2 regions of the Streptomyces kordofanensis genome follow, and region 2 is predicted to be linked to the other one. Evidence: predicted binding sites of a transcription regulator. Region 2 holds the regulator's gene; the other holds the start of a gene.
The links. The regulator HrcA, encoded in region 2, represses chaperone genes, less so after heat shock. The targets are predictions, from matches to a motif close to TTNGCACTCNGNNNNNCNGAGTGCNAA.
Positions count from the first base shown of each region.

Region 1: the regulator HrcA is predicted to act here: its motif matches at 5,042-5,068, upstream of groL (chaperonin GroEL).

Region 1 covers NZ_CP094264.1:3,024,438-3,032,100, forward strand. The annotation lists gene LUW75_RS13920 (alpha,alpha-trehalose-phosphate synthase (UDP-forming)) at 1-207, opposite strand, end outside; gene LUW75_RS13925 (glucosyl-3-phosphoglycerate synthase) at 252-1,208, opposite strand; SAM riboswitch class I at 1,360-1,504, shown strand; gene thrC (threonine synthase) at 1,523-2,812, shown strand; gene LUW75_RS13935 (MoaD/ThiS family protein) at 2,832-3,110, shown strand; gene LUW75_RS13940 (transposase family protein) at 3,682-4,491, opposite strand; gene LUW75_RS13945 (cold-shock protein) at 4,714-4,917, shown strand; gene groL (chaperonin GroEL) at 5,269-6,891, shown strand; gene LUW75_RS13955 (hypothetical protein) at 7,179-7,382, shown strand; gene LUW75_RS13960 (hypothetical protein) at 7,379-7,627, shown strand.
Region 2 covers NZ_CP094264.1:3,815,172-3,822,834, forward strand. The annotation lists gene hemW (radical SAM family heme chaperone HemW) at 1-924, shown strand, start outside; gene LUW75_RS17325 (DUF3097 domain-containing protein) at 937-1,740, opposite strand; gene LUW75_RS17330 (MBL fold metallo-hydrolase) at 1,751-2,488, opposite strand; gene hrcA (heat-inducible transcriptional repressor HrcA) at 2,680-3,696, shown strand; gene dnaJ (molecular chaperone DnaJ) at 3,697-4,836, shown strand; gene LUW75_RS17345 (nitronate monooxygenase) at 4,939-6,012, shown strand; gene LUW75_RS17350 (16S rRNA (uracil(1498)-N(3))-methyltransferase) at 6,009-6,746, shown strand; gene LUW75_RS17355 (histidine triad nucleotide-binding protein) at 6,813-7,172, shown strand; gene LUW75_RS17360 (ribonuclease Z) at 7,179-7,663, shown strand, end outside.

The sequences.
Region 1 (7,663 bases), 790 kb from region 2:
CTTTTCGCCGACGCCGCGCCGCACCGCCTCCCGGTCGCCCTCGCCCAGCGCCGCGCACACCCACACCGCGCCCGCCTCGGGCCCGATCGCGGAGAGCCCCGACACCAGCCCCCCGCCGCCGCGCCGCGCCTCCAGCCCGCCGTCCGCCCCGCGCAGCGCGTAACTGACCGGACCGCGATTCGATGCCACCAGGATGTCCGAGACCATGAGCCCAACCTAGCCCGACCGGGAAACGCTCAAACGTGCGGGGATCAGGCCACCCGGCGCCTGTGCAGGTACTCCGCGACCTCCCGCATCGGCGGCCGCTCCTCGGTGTCCACGGGGTGGGTGCGCGGCGTGAAGCCCGCCTCCGTACGGTCGAACTGCGTCAGCCGGGGCCGTACGAGGTGCCCGCGCGACAGCCGCAGTTGGGCGGTCCGGTAGATCGCCGCGGCCATCCGCCCCAGGGCCCGGTCGTCCTGGTGCCGGTGCAGCCGCACGCCCACGTCCACCTGCGCCAGCGCGTCCAGGCCCACCAGGTTCAGCGCGCCCACCAGCAGCCCCAGCTCCACCCCGTACCCCACCGGGAACGGCAGCCGCTCCAGCAGCGTGCGCCGGGCCGCGTACTCCCCGCCCAGCGGCTGGACGAACCCGGCCAGCCGGGGCCAGTGCAGGTTCAGCAGCGGCCGCGCGACCAGCTCCGTCACCCGCCCGCCCTGACCGCCGGCGCCGCCGGCCGTGAACGGGCGGTCGTACATCGCCTTCACGAACTCCACGTCCGGGTCGGTCAGCAGCGGGCCCACGATCCCGGTCACGAAGTCCGCGTCGAACTCCCGCAGGTCCGCGTCGACGAAGCACACCACGTCGCCGTCGGTCGCCAGCAGGGAACGCCACAGCACCTCGCCCTTGCCGGGCAGGGCGGGTATGCGCGGCAGCACGTCGTCGCGCGCCACCACCCGCGCGCCGGCCGCCGCGGCGACCTCCGCCGTGCGGTCCGTCGACCCCGAGTCGACGACGACCAGCTCGTCGACGAGCGGCACCGCCTCCGACATCAGGTCCCGGCGGATCACGGCGACGATCTCGCCGACCGTCGCCTCCTCGTTCAGCGCGGGCAGGACGACGCTCACCGTCGTGCCGCCGGTCAGCTTCGCGGCGAGCAGCCGGTCGATCGGCCGGTCGGCCACGGACCAGGACCGCCGGGCCAGCCAGCGCTCCACCTCTTCCAGCACGCGCGCCACTCCTCAGGTCGTTCCGGGGACGTAGGGGATCCGTCTCGTGGTGCGGACGCCCGTCTCCGACGCCCGCCCCTTCGGCTACAGTCTTGAGCAACGCGCGAGACCGCCGCATGCCGGGGGTCCCCCCGCGCCGACAACCGCATACCGCTCATCCAGAGGGGCAGAGGGACACGGCCCGATGAAGCCCCGGCAACCCTCCAGTCGGTTCTCGCACGTCCACGCGGGGTCCCCGGCTAGGGAAGGTGCCAAATCCGTCTCACGGCGACGTCCGCCGGTGAGGAAGATGAGGAGAAAGGGCCTCGCCACTCATGGCTGTGCAGACCGCCGCCCCCACCACCACCCCCGCCGTCGACCTCGGCCCCGCCGCGGGCCTCTCCTGCCGCGAGTGCGGCGAGCGCTTCCCGCTCGGCCCCGTCTTCGCCTGCGAGCACTGCTTCGGACCCCTGGAAGTCGCGTACGACCTGCCGGACTGCGGCCCCGAGGAGCTGCGCCGGCGGATCGAGGCCGGCCCCGCCAGCATCTGGCGCTACGCCCCGCTGCTCCCCGTCCCCGCCGACGTGGCGGACAGGCCGAACCTCCACCCCGGCTGGACCCGGCTCGTCAAGGCCGACAACCTCGCGCGCGAGCTGGGCGTGACCGGCGGGCTGTACGTCAAGGACGACTCGGGCAACCCCACCCACTCCTTCAAGGACCGGGTCGTCGCCCAGGCCCTGGAGGCGGCCCGCGCCTTCGGCTTCACCACCCTGTCGTGCTCCTCCACCGGCAACCTGGCGGGCGCGGTCGGCGCCGCCGCCGCCCGCGCGGGCCTCCGTTCCTGCGTGTTCATCCCGCACGACCTGGAGCAGGGCAAGGTCGTCATGGCCGCGGTGTACGGCGGCGACCTGGTCGGCATCGAGGGCACGTACGACGACGTCAACCGCTTCTGCTCGGAGCTCATCGGCGACCCCCTCGGCGAGGGCTGGGGCTTCGTCAACGTCAACCTGCGGCCGTACTACGCGGAGGGCTCCAAGACCCTCGCCTACGAGATCTGCGAGCAGCTCGGCTGGCGCCTGCCCGACCAGCTGGTCGTCCCGATCGCGTCCGGCTCCCAGCTGACGAAGATCGACAAGGGGCTGCGGGAGCTGATCGCGCTGGGCCTCGTCGAGGACAGGCCGTACCGGATCTTCGGCGCGCAGGCGCAGGGGTGCTCCCCGGTGTCGGCGGCCTTCAAGGCGGGCCACGACGTGGTACGGCCCCAGAGGCCGGACACGATCGCCAAGTCGCTCGCCATCGGCAACCCGGCCGACGGCCCGTACGTCCTGGACATCGCCCGCCGCACCGGCGGCGCGGTCGAGGACGTGGACGACGAGGGGATCGTCGACGCGATCAGGCTGCTCGCCCGCACGGAGGGCGTCTTCGCCGAGACGGCGGGCGGGGTGACCGTCGGCGTCACGCGCAAGCTGATCGAGAACGGGCTGCTGGACCCGTCCCTCACCACCGTCGTCCTCAACACCGGCGACGGCCTGAAGACCCTGGACGCGGTCGCCCCGACGGCCGGGCCCACCACCACGATCCGCCCGAGCCTGGACGCGTTCCGCGACGCCGGCCTCGCCCACTGAACCCCGGGAGAACACGAACATGAGCGTGAACGTCCGCATCCCCACCATCCTGCGCACCTACACCGGAGGTCGGGCCGAGGTCCCGGCCGAGGGCGCGACCCTCGCGGAGGTCATCGAGTCCCTGGAGAGGAACCATCCCGGCATCGCCGCCCGGGTCCTCGACGACCAGGGCAGACTGCGCCGCTTCGTGAACGTGTACGTCGACGACGACGACGTCCGCTTCGAGAAGGGCCTTGAGACGGCCACCCCGGAGGGCGCGGGCGTCTCGATCATCCCGGCGGTCGCCGGCGGCTGCTGACCCGCCGGCGTCGGGCCGCCCCGCACGGCCCGTACGCCTTCGCGTGCCCCGTGCGCCTTCGTGCGTCCGGGGCGCGCACCGGACGGAACCGTCCCGAGCCCCGGGTCCCGCGAGGACGCCCCGGCCCTCCCGCGGGGGCCGGGGCGTTGCCCTGCCCGCCGTGCCCCCCCGCCCGCTCGTGCCGCCCCCGGACGCGGCGGGGCGGGCCCGGCGAAAGGGACGGTCCGTGCGCCCGGGTCGGGCGGCCGGGAAACGGAGGCGGTAATTCTGGGGATTGAGCGCGGTAGAGTTGGGGAAGTCGGGGCTGCAGCCCATACCGGGAACATATGAGAATGCGCCGGGGCCCGAAAAGAAGCGGCCAAAGTGCCGCCGCTCAATGCGCACTTCGCGGCTTTTGTCCGGCCCGACTTGCCCGGGATCCATACGGTTCCGGCCGCTGTTTCCCTTCGTCGGTATCCGGCTTTTCCGTCCGATCGACCTGTTGCTGAAGGCAGTCCGGCCGATACATTCGCCGCGGTCGACGCGTTCCGGCGCACGCCCACCCCTGTCAGTGAGGTTTTCTCAGCGGTGTTCACTTCCAGATTTCGTTGAGGACGAGGGCGGCTCGGGCGATGTCGCCGATCCGGTTGGGGCTGAGCGTGACGTGCTGCAGGGTGCGCCATCGCTGCTTGAGTTCGGCGGCGGTGCGCTCACCCAGCGCCCTCACGTGCCGTACCAGGGCGTTGAACATGCGGGTGTCGGCGTGGAGTGCCTGTTCCGACTTGCCCTTCGGGCGACGGACGGGGACGCGGATGCCGATACCCGCGCCGGTGTAACCCTTGTCCGCCAGGGTCGGCAGGCCGCTGGCCGCTGCTTTGTACAAGGCGGGCAGGGCGTGGGTGCGGGCGGCGGTGATGTCAGGGGTCGAGCCGGGTTCGACGTCGGAGACCCACAGCGGGGTGCCGTCCGGAGCGGACAGGAACTGGACGTTCCCACCGAATGCCTTGTGCTTCTGGCTGAACCACAGGTCGTTGCCGTTCTCACGGACGCCGGCCACGCGGTCGCAGGGGATGAGCGTCCCGTCGAGGATCACGTGTGTCATGCCGGCGCGTCGGCAGCGGGAGAGGACCTCGTGCAGGTCCGGGGCCTTCTCGGCGAGGACGTCGATGCCTTCGTGCAGGTAGCGGTAGCCGGTGGCCTGGGAGATTGCGGCGTCACGGGCCAGACAGTGCACACACCCCCGCTCGCGAAACCAGCGCAGCACCAGCACGGCCTGGCGGAACGGGCCCAGCGCCCGCGAGCCCTTCGGCGTGCCGATGCGCCGCCGGTGCGCGGCCAGCAAGCGGGACAGATACTCCACGACAGGGCGCGGGACGTCGAGCGTGGCAACATAGGTGACCAACGTAAAGCCTCTGGTTCAGCGGACATGATCTTGGCAGACCTGTTCCTACCAGGGGCTTTACGTCTGTCCAGAGCCGGGGCCGCCTGGCCCGATCCACCCGGACATGCATCGATCAGCCCGCTTCGCGGAGATCATTCCGCTGAGAAAACCTCAGTGGGCGAGGTCTGACCCGGGTCCGCGAAGTGCGGTCCTGTGCAAGGGCCAGTAATAGGGGAGTTAGGCATGGCTCAGGGCACCGTCAAGTGGTTCAACGCGGAGAAGGGGTACGGCTTCATCGCGGTCGACGGTGGTGCGGATGTTTTCGTGCACTACAGCGCGATCCAGATGGACGGCTACCGCACCCTTGAGGAGGGCCAGCGGGTCGAGTTCGAGATCTCGCAGGGTCAGAAGGGTCCGCAGGCGGACATGGTCAAGATCGCCGTCTAGCCACGACGCGTTCCGGCCAACGGTACTGGGCGGAGGGCCCGCACCCCACCGGGGTGCGGGCCCTCCGTGCCTGTGCCGCCCGGCCGGAAAGCCCCCGGACGGGGCCCGCCGCCGCCCCGGAGCGCTTGCACTCTCCTAGGGCGAGTGCTAATGATTGCGTTAGCACTCTCCCAGTGAGAGTGACAACGAAAGGACCTCGTCGGTGAGGCCCGCAGGACGCGTGGGGCAGGGAACCACGCGGCACGCGGGTCGTCCGTCGCGGGCGCCAGCGCGGTCCGGAGCAATCCTTCCCCAAGCTCTCAACTGCGTTCGAGCAGGGGAGACCCCATCAGTCCGGGAGGACCACTTCACATGGCCAAGATCATCGCGTTCGACGAGGAGGCACGGCGCGGTCTCGAGCGCGGGATGAACCAGCTCGCCGACGCCGTCAAGGTCACCCTTGGCCCCAAGGGTCGCAACGTCGTCCTCGAGAAGAAGTGGGGCGCCCCCACGATCACCAACGACGGCGTCTCCATCGCCAAGGAGATCGAGCTCGAGGACCCGTACGAGAAGATCGGCGCCGAGCTGGTCAAGGAAGTCGCCAAGAAGACGGACGACGTCGCCGGTGACGGTACGACCACCGCGACCGTGCTCGCCCAGGCGCTGGTCCGCGAGGGCCTGCGCAACGTCGCCGCCGGCGCCAACCCGATGGCCCTGAAGCGCGGCATCGAGAAGGCCGTCGAGGCCGTCTCCGGCGCGCTGCTGGAGCAGGCGAAGGACGTGGAGACCAAGGAGCAGATCGCCTCCACCGCCTCCATCTCCGCCGCCGACGTCCAGATCGGCGAGCTGATCGCCGAGGCCATGGACAAGGTCGGCAAGGAAGGCGTCATCACCGTCGAGGAGTCCAACACCTTCGGCCTGGAGCTCGAGCTCACCGAGGGCATGCGCTTCGACAAGGGCTACATCTCGGCGTACTTCGCGACCGACATGGAGCGCATGGAGGCCGTCCTCGAGGACCCGTACATCCTCATCGTCAACTCCAAGGTCTCCGCGGTGAAGGACCTCCTCCCGCTGCTGGAGAAGGTCATGCAGTCCGGCAAGCCGCTGCTGATCATCGCCGAGGACGTCGAGGGCGAGGCGCTGTCCACGCTGGTCGTCAACAAGATCCGCGGCACCTTCAAGTCCGTCGCCGTCAAGGCCCCGGGCTTCGGCGACCGCCGCAAGGCCATGCTCGGCGACATCGCCATCCTCACGGGCGGCCAGGTCATCTCCGAGGAGGTCGGCCTCAAGCTGGAGAACGCCGGTCTGGACCTCCTGGGCCGCGCCCGCAAGGTCGTCATCACCAAGGACGAGACGACGATCGTCGACGGTGCCGGTGACAGCGAGCAGGTCCAGGGCCGCGTCAACCAGATCCGCGCCGAGATCGAGAACTCCGACTCGGACTACGACCGCGAGAAGCTCCAGGAGCGCCTGGCGAAGCTGGCCGGCGGCGTGGCCGTCATCAAGGCCGGTGCCGCCACCGAGGTCGAGCTGAAGGAGCGCAAGCACCGCATCGAGGACGCGGTGCGCAACGCCAAGGCCGCCGTCGAGGAGGGCATCGTCGCCGGTGGTGGCGTGGCCCTGCTCCAGGCGTCCAGCGTCTTCGAGAAGCTGGAGCTGGACGGCGACGAGGCCACCGGTGCCGCCGCCGTCAAGGCCGCCCTGGAGGCCCCGCTCAAGCAGATCGCCGTCAACGCCGGCCTCGAGGGCGGCGTCGTGGTGGAGAAGGTCCGCAACCTCACCCCGGGCCACGGCCTGAACGCCGCGACCGGCGAGTACGTCGACCTGGTCGCCGAGGGCATCATCGACCCGGCCAAGGTGACGCGCTCCGCGCTGCAGAACGCCGCGTCGATCGCCGCGCTGTTCCTCACCACCGAGGCCGTCATCGCCGACAAGCCGGAGAAGGCGGCCGCGCCGGCCGGCGGCGGCATGCCGGGCGGTGACATGGACTTCTGATCTCCGGATCGGACCAGTCCAGCGGTACGGACCGAGGGCGGCACCCCCAGCGGGGTGCCGCCCTCGGGCGTGTCCGGCCCCGCCGGGCGCCCGGTCCCTCCGTCCGGGGCGCGGGCGCCCGGCACCGGGCGCCCGCAGGAGGGGGCCGGGCCGGGACCCGCCGGCGGGCGCGGCGCAACCCCGGTTAGTCAGATGGGGTTGTCAGGGCCGCGACTCCACTCGGACCGCCGACTCTTTGACCACGCTGTGTATGGGATACCAATACCCTGCGTGTGGAGGTGCTTGTCATGAAGGAGCGGCTGCGGGCGGCGGAGGAGGCGGTGGCCAGGTTGCGCGGCGAACTGCTCAAGGCCGGTGTGGTCCTGCCGTCGCTGCGGGTGGACCTGGTGACGACGACGAGCGAGGTACCGTACCCGCTGGTGGAGCTGGGGCGGTGCAATCTGGACACGGCGGCCCGGCTGGCGGCGGCACTGGAGGGGGCGAGGAAGTGAACCTCACGGACGGCGGCGGAACCGGCACGGCGGGGGACGGCCCCCGCACCGCGGGCGCGTACGTGGTCGACGTGCGCGACGGGCGGGTGGGCCAGGTCATGGGCCACGTCGGGGGGTACGTGCAGCTGCGGCCGCCCGGCGGCGGCCGGGAGTGGGACTGCCCTCCCGACGCGACGGCCCTCGCCACGCCGGACGTGGTCCTGCGCGCCCGGGTGCGGGAGCTGAACCGGGCGAGCCTGCGCTGACCCCGGGGCCGGTGCCCGCGGGGCGGCGCACGGGTC
Region 2 (7,663 bases):
CTCGCCGCGGAGGACCTCGTCCGCATGCTCGACGCCGTCCGGGACGAGTTCGGCCTCGCGGACGACGCGGAGGTCACCACGGAGGCCAACCCGGAGTCGGTCGACCCGGCGTACCTGGCCGCGCTCCGCGAGGGCGGCTTCAACCGGATCTCCTTCGGCATGCAGAGCGCCCGGCGGCACGTGCTGGAGGTCCTCGACCGCACCCACACGCCCGGCCGTCCCGAGGCGTGCGTCGCCGAGGCCCGCGCCGCCGGCTTCGACCACGTCAACCTCGACCTGATCTACGGCACCCCCGGTGAGAGCGACGACGACTGGCGGGCCTCCCTGGACGCCGCCGTCGGCGCCGGCCCCGACCACGTCTCCGCGTACGCCCTGATCGTCGAGGAGGGCACCGGGCTCGCCCGCCGCATCCGGCGCGGCGAGGTGCCGACGACCGACGACGACGTGCACGCCGACCGCTACCTCATCGCGGACTCCGTCCTGGCCGGGGCCGGATTCCACTGGTACGAGGTGTCGAACTGGGCCGCCTCCGAGGCGGGCCGCTGCCTCCACAACGAGCTGTACTGGCGCGGGGCCGACTGGTGGGGTGCCGGACCCGGCGCCCACAGCCACGTCGGCGGCGTCCGCTGGTGGAACGTGAAGCACCCCGGCGCCTACGCCGCCGCCCTCGCGGAGGGGCGCTCGCCGGGCGCCGGCCGGGAGGTCCTGACGGGGGAGGACCGCCGCGTGGAGCGCGTCCTGCTGGAGCTGCGGCTCCGCGAGGGCGTCCCCCTGTCGCTGCTGCGCGCGGCGGGGCGGGCCGCCGCCGGGCGCGCCGTGCGCGACGGGCTCCTCGACCCGGTCCCGTACGGCGCCGGGCGCGCCGTGCTCACCCTGCGCGGCCGGCTCCTCGCCGACGCGGTGGTGCGGGACCTGGTGGACTGAGGACGCCGGGCGCTACGGCGCCGTCACGAAGTCGATCAGCTCCTCGACCCGGCCCAGCAGCGCCGGCTCCAGGTCCCTGTACGACCGGACCCGGTCCAGGATCCGGCGCCAGGCGGCGCCGGTGTTCCCGGGCCAGCCCAGGGCCCGGCACACGCCCGTCTTCCAGTCCCGGCCGTGCGGCACGTCCGGCCAGGCCGGGATGCCCAGCGACGACGGCTTCACGGCCTGCCACACGTCGACGTAGGGGTGCCCCACCACCAGGACGTGCGGGTCGGTGACCGAGGCGGCGATCCGCGACTCCTTCGACCCCGGCACCAGATGGTCCACCAGCACCCCGAGCCGGGCGTCCGGGCCGGGCCGGAAGTCGCGGACGACCGCCGGCAGGTCGTCGACGCCCTCCAGGTACTCCACGACGACGCCCTCGATCCTCAGGTCGTCGCCCCACACCTTCTCCACCAGCTCCGCGTCGTGGCGGCCCTCCACGTAGATCCGCCCCGCCCGCGCCACCCGCGCCCGCGCGCCCGGCACGGCGACCGACCCGGACGCCGTGCGGGACGGCCGCGCCGGCGCGGGGGCGGCCGGGCGGACCAGCGTCACCGGGCGGCCCTCCAGCAGGAAGCCGCGCGGTACGAGCGGGAAGACCCGCCGCCTGCCGAACCGGTCCTCCAGCGTCACCGCGCCCGCCTCGCACCCCACCACCGCCCCGCAGAACCCGGTGCCGGCCTCCTCGACCACCAGGTCCGGCTCGGCGGGCACCTCGGGCACGGGGGACTGCTTCTTCCACCGGGGGGTCAGGTCGGGGTCGTAGGCGCGCATCCACCAGACGCTACGACACCGCGAACCGGCGGGCCAGCTCATCGCGTTGGGCGCGTACGAACGAGGCGTCCACCACCGCGCCGTGGCCCGGCACGTACGCCGCGCCCTCCCCGCCCAGCTCCAGCAGCCGGTCCAGCGCGGCCGGCCAGCGCGACGGGACCGCGTCCGGGCCCGCCTGGGGCTCACCCGACTCCTCCACCAGGTCCCCGCAGAACACCACCCCGTCCGACGCCCCGTTCACCGTGCCCGGCACCAGCAGCGCCAGGTCGTGGCCGGTGTGCCCGGGGCCGGTGTTCACCAGCAGCACCTGCCGGCCGCCCAGGTCGAGCGTCCACTCCCCGCACACCAGGTGGTGCGGGTGGACCAGGACGTCCGCGGCCTCGCCCGCCTCGTCCGCGGCGACGCCCTCCCGCACGGCCTCCGCCCGCAGCGCGTCCCGCTCCCGCACCAGCACCTCGTCGAGGCCCACGGCGCCGAACACCTGCGCGCCCGCGAAGGCGGCGGCACCCAGCACGTGGTCGAAGTGCGGGTGGCTCAGTGCGATGTGGGTCACGCGCCGCCCTCCCAGCAGCCCCTGGACCTGGGCCCGGACGGCGGCACCCTCCCGCAGCGTGGAACCCGCGTCGAACAACAGTGCGGCACCGTCCCCGACGACCAGCCCGACCGTGGCGTCCCATCCGGGGAGCCGCCTGCGGCCCACGCCGGCCGCCAGCCGCTCCCACCCGAACTCTTCCCAAGCGACGTCCATACCGCGACGCTAGCGGCAATGCCGGCGGCGGGCGCGCGGTACGGCGGCCGGCGCCGCCCCTACCGCGCCCACCACGTCGCCCTTGCCAGGCATCGACCCCGGCGCCGTACACTGGCCGCGGGGATGGTTGGCACTCGGGCATGGCGAGTGCCAGCAGACGTCAGCCGACCGGAGCGAGCTGGAGGTGCGCCGTGCTCAGTGAACGCAGACTCGAGGTGCTGCGCGCCATCGTCCAGGACTACGTCGGCACGGAGGAGCCCGTCGGTTCCAAGGCGCTCACCGAGCGCCACAACCTGGGCGTGTCTCCGGCCACCGTGCGCAACGACATGGCGGCGCTGGAGGAGGAGGGGTTCATCGCCCAGCCCCACACCAGCGCCGGACGCATCCCCACGGACAAGGGCTACCGCCTTTTCGTCGACAAGCTCGCCGGGGTCAAGCCGCTGTCGCCGCCGGAGCGCCGGGCCATCCAGAACTTCCTGGAGGGCGCGGTGGACCTGGACGACGTGGTGGGGCGCACGGTGCGCCTGCTCGCCCAGCTGACCCGCCAGGTCGCGGTCGTGCAGTACCCGTCGCTGACCCGGTCGACCGTGCGCCACGTCGAGCTGCTGTCACTGGCCCCGGCCCGGCTGATGCTCGTCCTGATCACGGACACCGGACGGGTGGAGCAGCGCATGGTCGACTGCCCCGCCCCGTTCGGCGAGACGTCCGTCGCCGACCTGCGCGCCCGGTTGAACAGCCAGGTGGCCGGCCGGCGCTTCACCGACGTGCCGCAGCTGGTGCAGGACCTTCCGGAGTCCTTCGAGCCGGAGGAGCGCGGGACCGTCTCCACGGTGCTCTCCACCCTGCTGGAGACGCTGGTGGAGGAGACCGAGGAGCGTCTGGTGATCGGCGGGACCGCCAACCTCACGCGCTTCGGACACGACTTCCCGCTCACCATCCGGCCCGTGCTGGAGGCGCTGGAGGAGCAGGTCGTGCTCCTCAAGCTGCTCGGCGAGGCGACGGATCCGGCCATGACCGTGCGCATCGGCCACGAGAACGCCCACGAAGGGCTGAACTCCACGTCCGTCGTCGCGGTCGGCTACGGTTCGGGCGACGAGGCGGTCGCCAAACTCGGCGTGGTCGGACCGACCCGCATGGACTACCCCGGAACGATGGGAGCGGTACGCGCAGTGGCACGTTACGTCGGACAGATCCTGGCGGAGTCGTAAGTGGCCACGGACTACTACGCCGTGCTCGGCGTGCGCCGCGACGCGTCCCAGGACGAGATCAAGAAGGCATTCCGCAGGCTCGCCCGCGAGCTGCACCCGGATGTCAACCCCGATCCCAAGACGCAGGAGCGGTTCAAGGAGATCAACGCCGCCTACGAGGTGCTGTCGGACCCGCAGAAGAAGCAGGTCTACGACCTCGGCGGCGACCCCCTGTCGTCGTCCGGCGGGGCCGGCGCGGGCGCGGGCTTCGGCGCGGGCGGCTTCGGCAACTTCTCCGACATCATGGACGCCTTCTTCGGCACGGCGTCCCAGCGCGGCCCGCGGTCGCGCACCCGCCGCGGCCAGGACGCGATGATCCGGCTGGAGGTCGAGCTCGACGAGGCGGCCTTCGGCACGACGAAGGACATCCAGGTCGACACGGCCGTCGTGTGCACCACCTGCTCCGGCGAGGGCGCCGCGCCGGGCACCTCGGCGCAGACCTGCGACATGTGCCGCGGCCGCGGCGAGGTGTCGCAGGTGACGCGGTCCTTCCTGGGCCAGGTCATGACCTCCCGGCCGTGCCCGCAGTGCCAGGGCTTCGGCACGGTCGTCCCGACGCCGTGCCCCGAGTGCGCGGGCGACGGCCGGGTGCGCTCCCGCCGGACGCTCACGGTCAAGATCCCGGCCGGCGTCGACAACGGCACCCGCATCCAGCTCGCCGGCGAGGGCGAGGTCGGTCCGGGCGGCGGTCCGGCGGGCGACCTGTACGTGGAGATCCACGAACTGCCGCACCCGGTGTTCCAGCGGCGCGGCGACGACCTGCACTGCACGGTGACGATCCCGATGACGGCGGGCGCGCTCGGCACGAAGGTGCCGCTGGAGACGCTCGACGGCCTGGAGGAGGTCGACATCCGGCCGGGTACGCAGTCGGGCCAGTCGATCCCGCTGCACGGCCGCGGCGTGACGCACCTGCGCGGCGGCGGCCGCGGCGACCTGGTCGTCCACGTCGAGGTCCAGACGCCCACGAAGCTGGACGCGGAGCAGGAGCGCCTGCTGCGCGACCTGGCGAAGCTGCGCGGCGAGGAGCGGCCGACCGGCCAGTTCGCCCCGGGCCAGCAGGGACTGTTCTCCCGGCTGAAGGACGCGTTCAACGGACGCTAGCGGGACCCCGGCGGCGTGCCGCCGGGACCGCGGAGCGCCGCCCGCGAGGCCGGTCCCGACCCGTGCCCGGGGTACGGCGCGGGGGCGTGACACCATGCGTGCATGTCCTCCGCGCTGACCGATCTCTGCCGCTACCCGATCGTGCAGGCCCCCATGGCCGGCGGCGCTTCCTGCCCGCAGCTCGCGGCCGCCGTGTCCGAGGCGGGCGGTCTCGGCTTCCTGGCGGCCGGGTACAAGACGGCCGACGGCATGTACCAGGAGATCCAGCGGGTCCGGGGCCTCACCGCCCGCCCCTTCGGCGTGAACCTCTTCATGCCGCAGCCCGGCCAGGCGGACCCCGCCGCCGTCGAGCTGTACCGCCAGCAGCTCGCCGGCGAGTCCGCCTGGTACGAGACGCCGCTCGGCGACCCGGAGGCCGGCCGGGAGGACGGCTACGACGCGAAGCTGGCGGTCCTCCTCGACGACCCGGTGCCGGTCGTGTCCTTCACCTTCGGCTGCCCCGCGCCCGACACGGTGGCGGCCCTCGCGGGCGCGGGCACCCGCACCGTCGTGACGGTCACCTGCCCCGACGAGGCGCGGGCCGCCGAGAGCGCCGGCGCCGACGCCGTGTGCGTGCAGGGCGTCGAGGCCGGCGGACACCGGGGCACGCACCGGGACGACCCGGAGACCGAGCGCTTCGGAACCGGGCTGCTGACGCTGATCGCCCAGGTTCGCGAGGCCGTACGGCTGCCGGTGCTCGCCGCGGGCGGCCTGATGCGCGGCGGGCAGATCGCCGCCGTCCTGGCGGCGGGGGCCGAGGCCGCGCAGCTCGGCACCGCCTTCCTGGTGTGCCCCGAGTCCGGCGCCGACCCCCTGCACAAACAGGCCGTGACGGATCCGCTGTTCACCCACACGGAGTTGACCCGCGCCTTCTCCGGCCGCCCCGCCCGGAGCCTGGTCAACCGGTTCGTGCGGGAGCACGGCCCGTACGCCCCGGCCGCCTACCCCGAGGTGCACCACCTGACCGGCGGGCTGCGCAGGGCCGCGGCCAGGGTGAAGGACCCGCAGGGCATGGCCCTGTGGGCCGGCCAGGGCCACCGCCTGGCCCGGGAGCTGCCCGCCGGTCGGCTCGTCGAAGTGCTCCACTGCGAACTCCGGTCGGCCCTCGCGGCGCCGGCCCTGAGAGGTGTCTCATGACCGCCCCCGTCTTCGTCGTCGAACGGGTCCCCACCGGGCCCGAGTACGTCCTGGAGGGCCCGGAGGGCCGGCACGCGGTGTCCGTGCGACGGCTCGGCCCCGGCGAGGACGTGGTCCTCACCGACGGGTGGGGCCGCTGGACCGGGGGCGTCGTCGGGGCCGCCGAGGGCAAGGACCGGCTCGTCGTCGTGGACCTGCACGAGATCCGGGAGGAACCGGAACCCGAGCCGCGCATCACCGTCGTCCAGGCCCTCCCCAAGGGCGACCGCGGCGAACTCGCCGTCGAGACGATGACGGAGACCGGCGTCGACGCGATCGTGCCCTGGCAGGCCGCCCGCTGCATCACCCGGTGGCGCGGCGACCGGGGCGCGAAGTCCCTGGCGAAGTGGCGGGCCACCGCCCGCGAGGCCGGCAAGCAGTCCCGCCGGGTCCGCTTCCCCGAGGTCGCCGCAGCCATGACCACCGGGCAGGTCGCCGGGCTGCTGGCCCAGGCCGACTTCGCGGCCGTGCTCCACGAGGAGGGCGCCACGCCGCTCGCCACCGCGCCGCTCCCCGCGACCGGCCGCATCGTCCTGGTCGTCGGCCCCGAGGGGGGCGTCGCCCCCGACGAACTCGCCGTGTTCGCGGAGGCCGGGGCCGGGCCGTACCGGCTCGGGCGGAGCGTCCTGCGGACCTCCACGGCCGGCACGGCCGCGACGGCGCTCCTCCTCGGGCGCACCGGACGGTGGTCCTGAGGGAGGCACCGGGCGGCGATAGGGTACGGACGTACCTGCCGTCCGAGTCGAGGGAGGGCCGCCGGCATGGCCGGAGAGCCGCGCAGCGACTGCCTGTTCTGCAAGATCGTGGTGGGGGAGGTGCCCGCGACCGTCGTCCGCGAGACGGAGACCACCGTCGCGTTCCGCGACATCAACCCCCAGGCACCCACCCACGTGCTGGTCATCCCCAAGGCCCACCACGCCGACGCCGCCGCGCTCGCCGCCGCCGCGCCGGAGGTCGCCGCCGACGTGCTGCGCGAGGCGGGCGAGGTCGCCGCGCAGGAGGGGACCGACGAGGCGGGCTACCGCATCGTCTTCAACACCGGCAGCGGAGCCGGCCAGACCGTCTTCCACGCCCACGCCCACGTCCTCGGCGGCCGCGGCCTCGAGTGGCCCCCCGGGTAGACCCGCGTGTCCGTACGAGAGCTCGTCGTCCTGGGCACCGCGAGCCAGGTGCCCACCCGCCACCGCAACCACAACGGCTACCTGCTCCGCTGGGACGGCGAGGGCATCCTCTTCGACCCGGGCGAGGGGACCCAGCGCCAGATGCTGCGCGCCGGGGTCGCCGCGCACGACGTCGACCGGATCTGCGTCACCCACTTCCACGGCGACCACTCCCTGGGCCTCGCCGGGGTTATCCAGCGCATCAACCTGGACCAGGTCCCGCACCCCGTCACCGCCCACTACCCGGCCTCCGGGCAGCGGTTCTTCGAGCGGCTGCGGTACGCCACCGCCTACCGCGAGCGCGCCTCCCTCGTGGAGGCGCCCGTCGCCTCCGACGGGCCGGTCGCCGAGACCCCCGGCTACACGCTGGAGGCACGCCGCCTCTCCCACCCGGTCGAGTCGTTCGGGTACCGGCTGACGGAGCCGGACGGGCGCCGCATGCTGCCCGAACG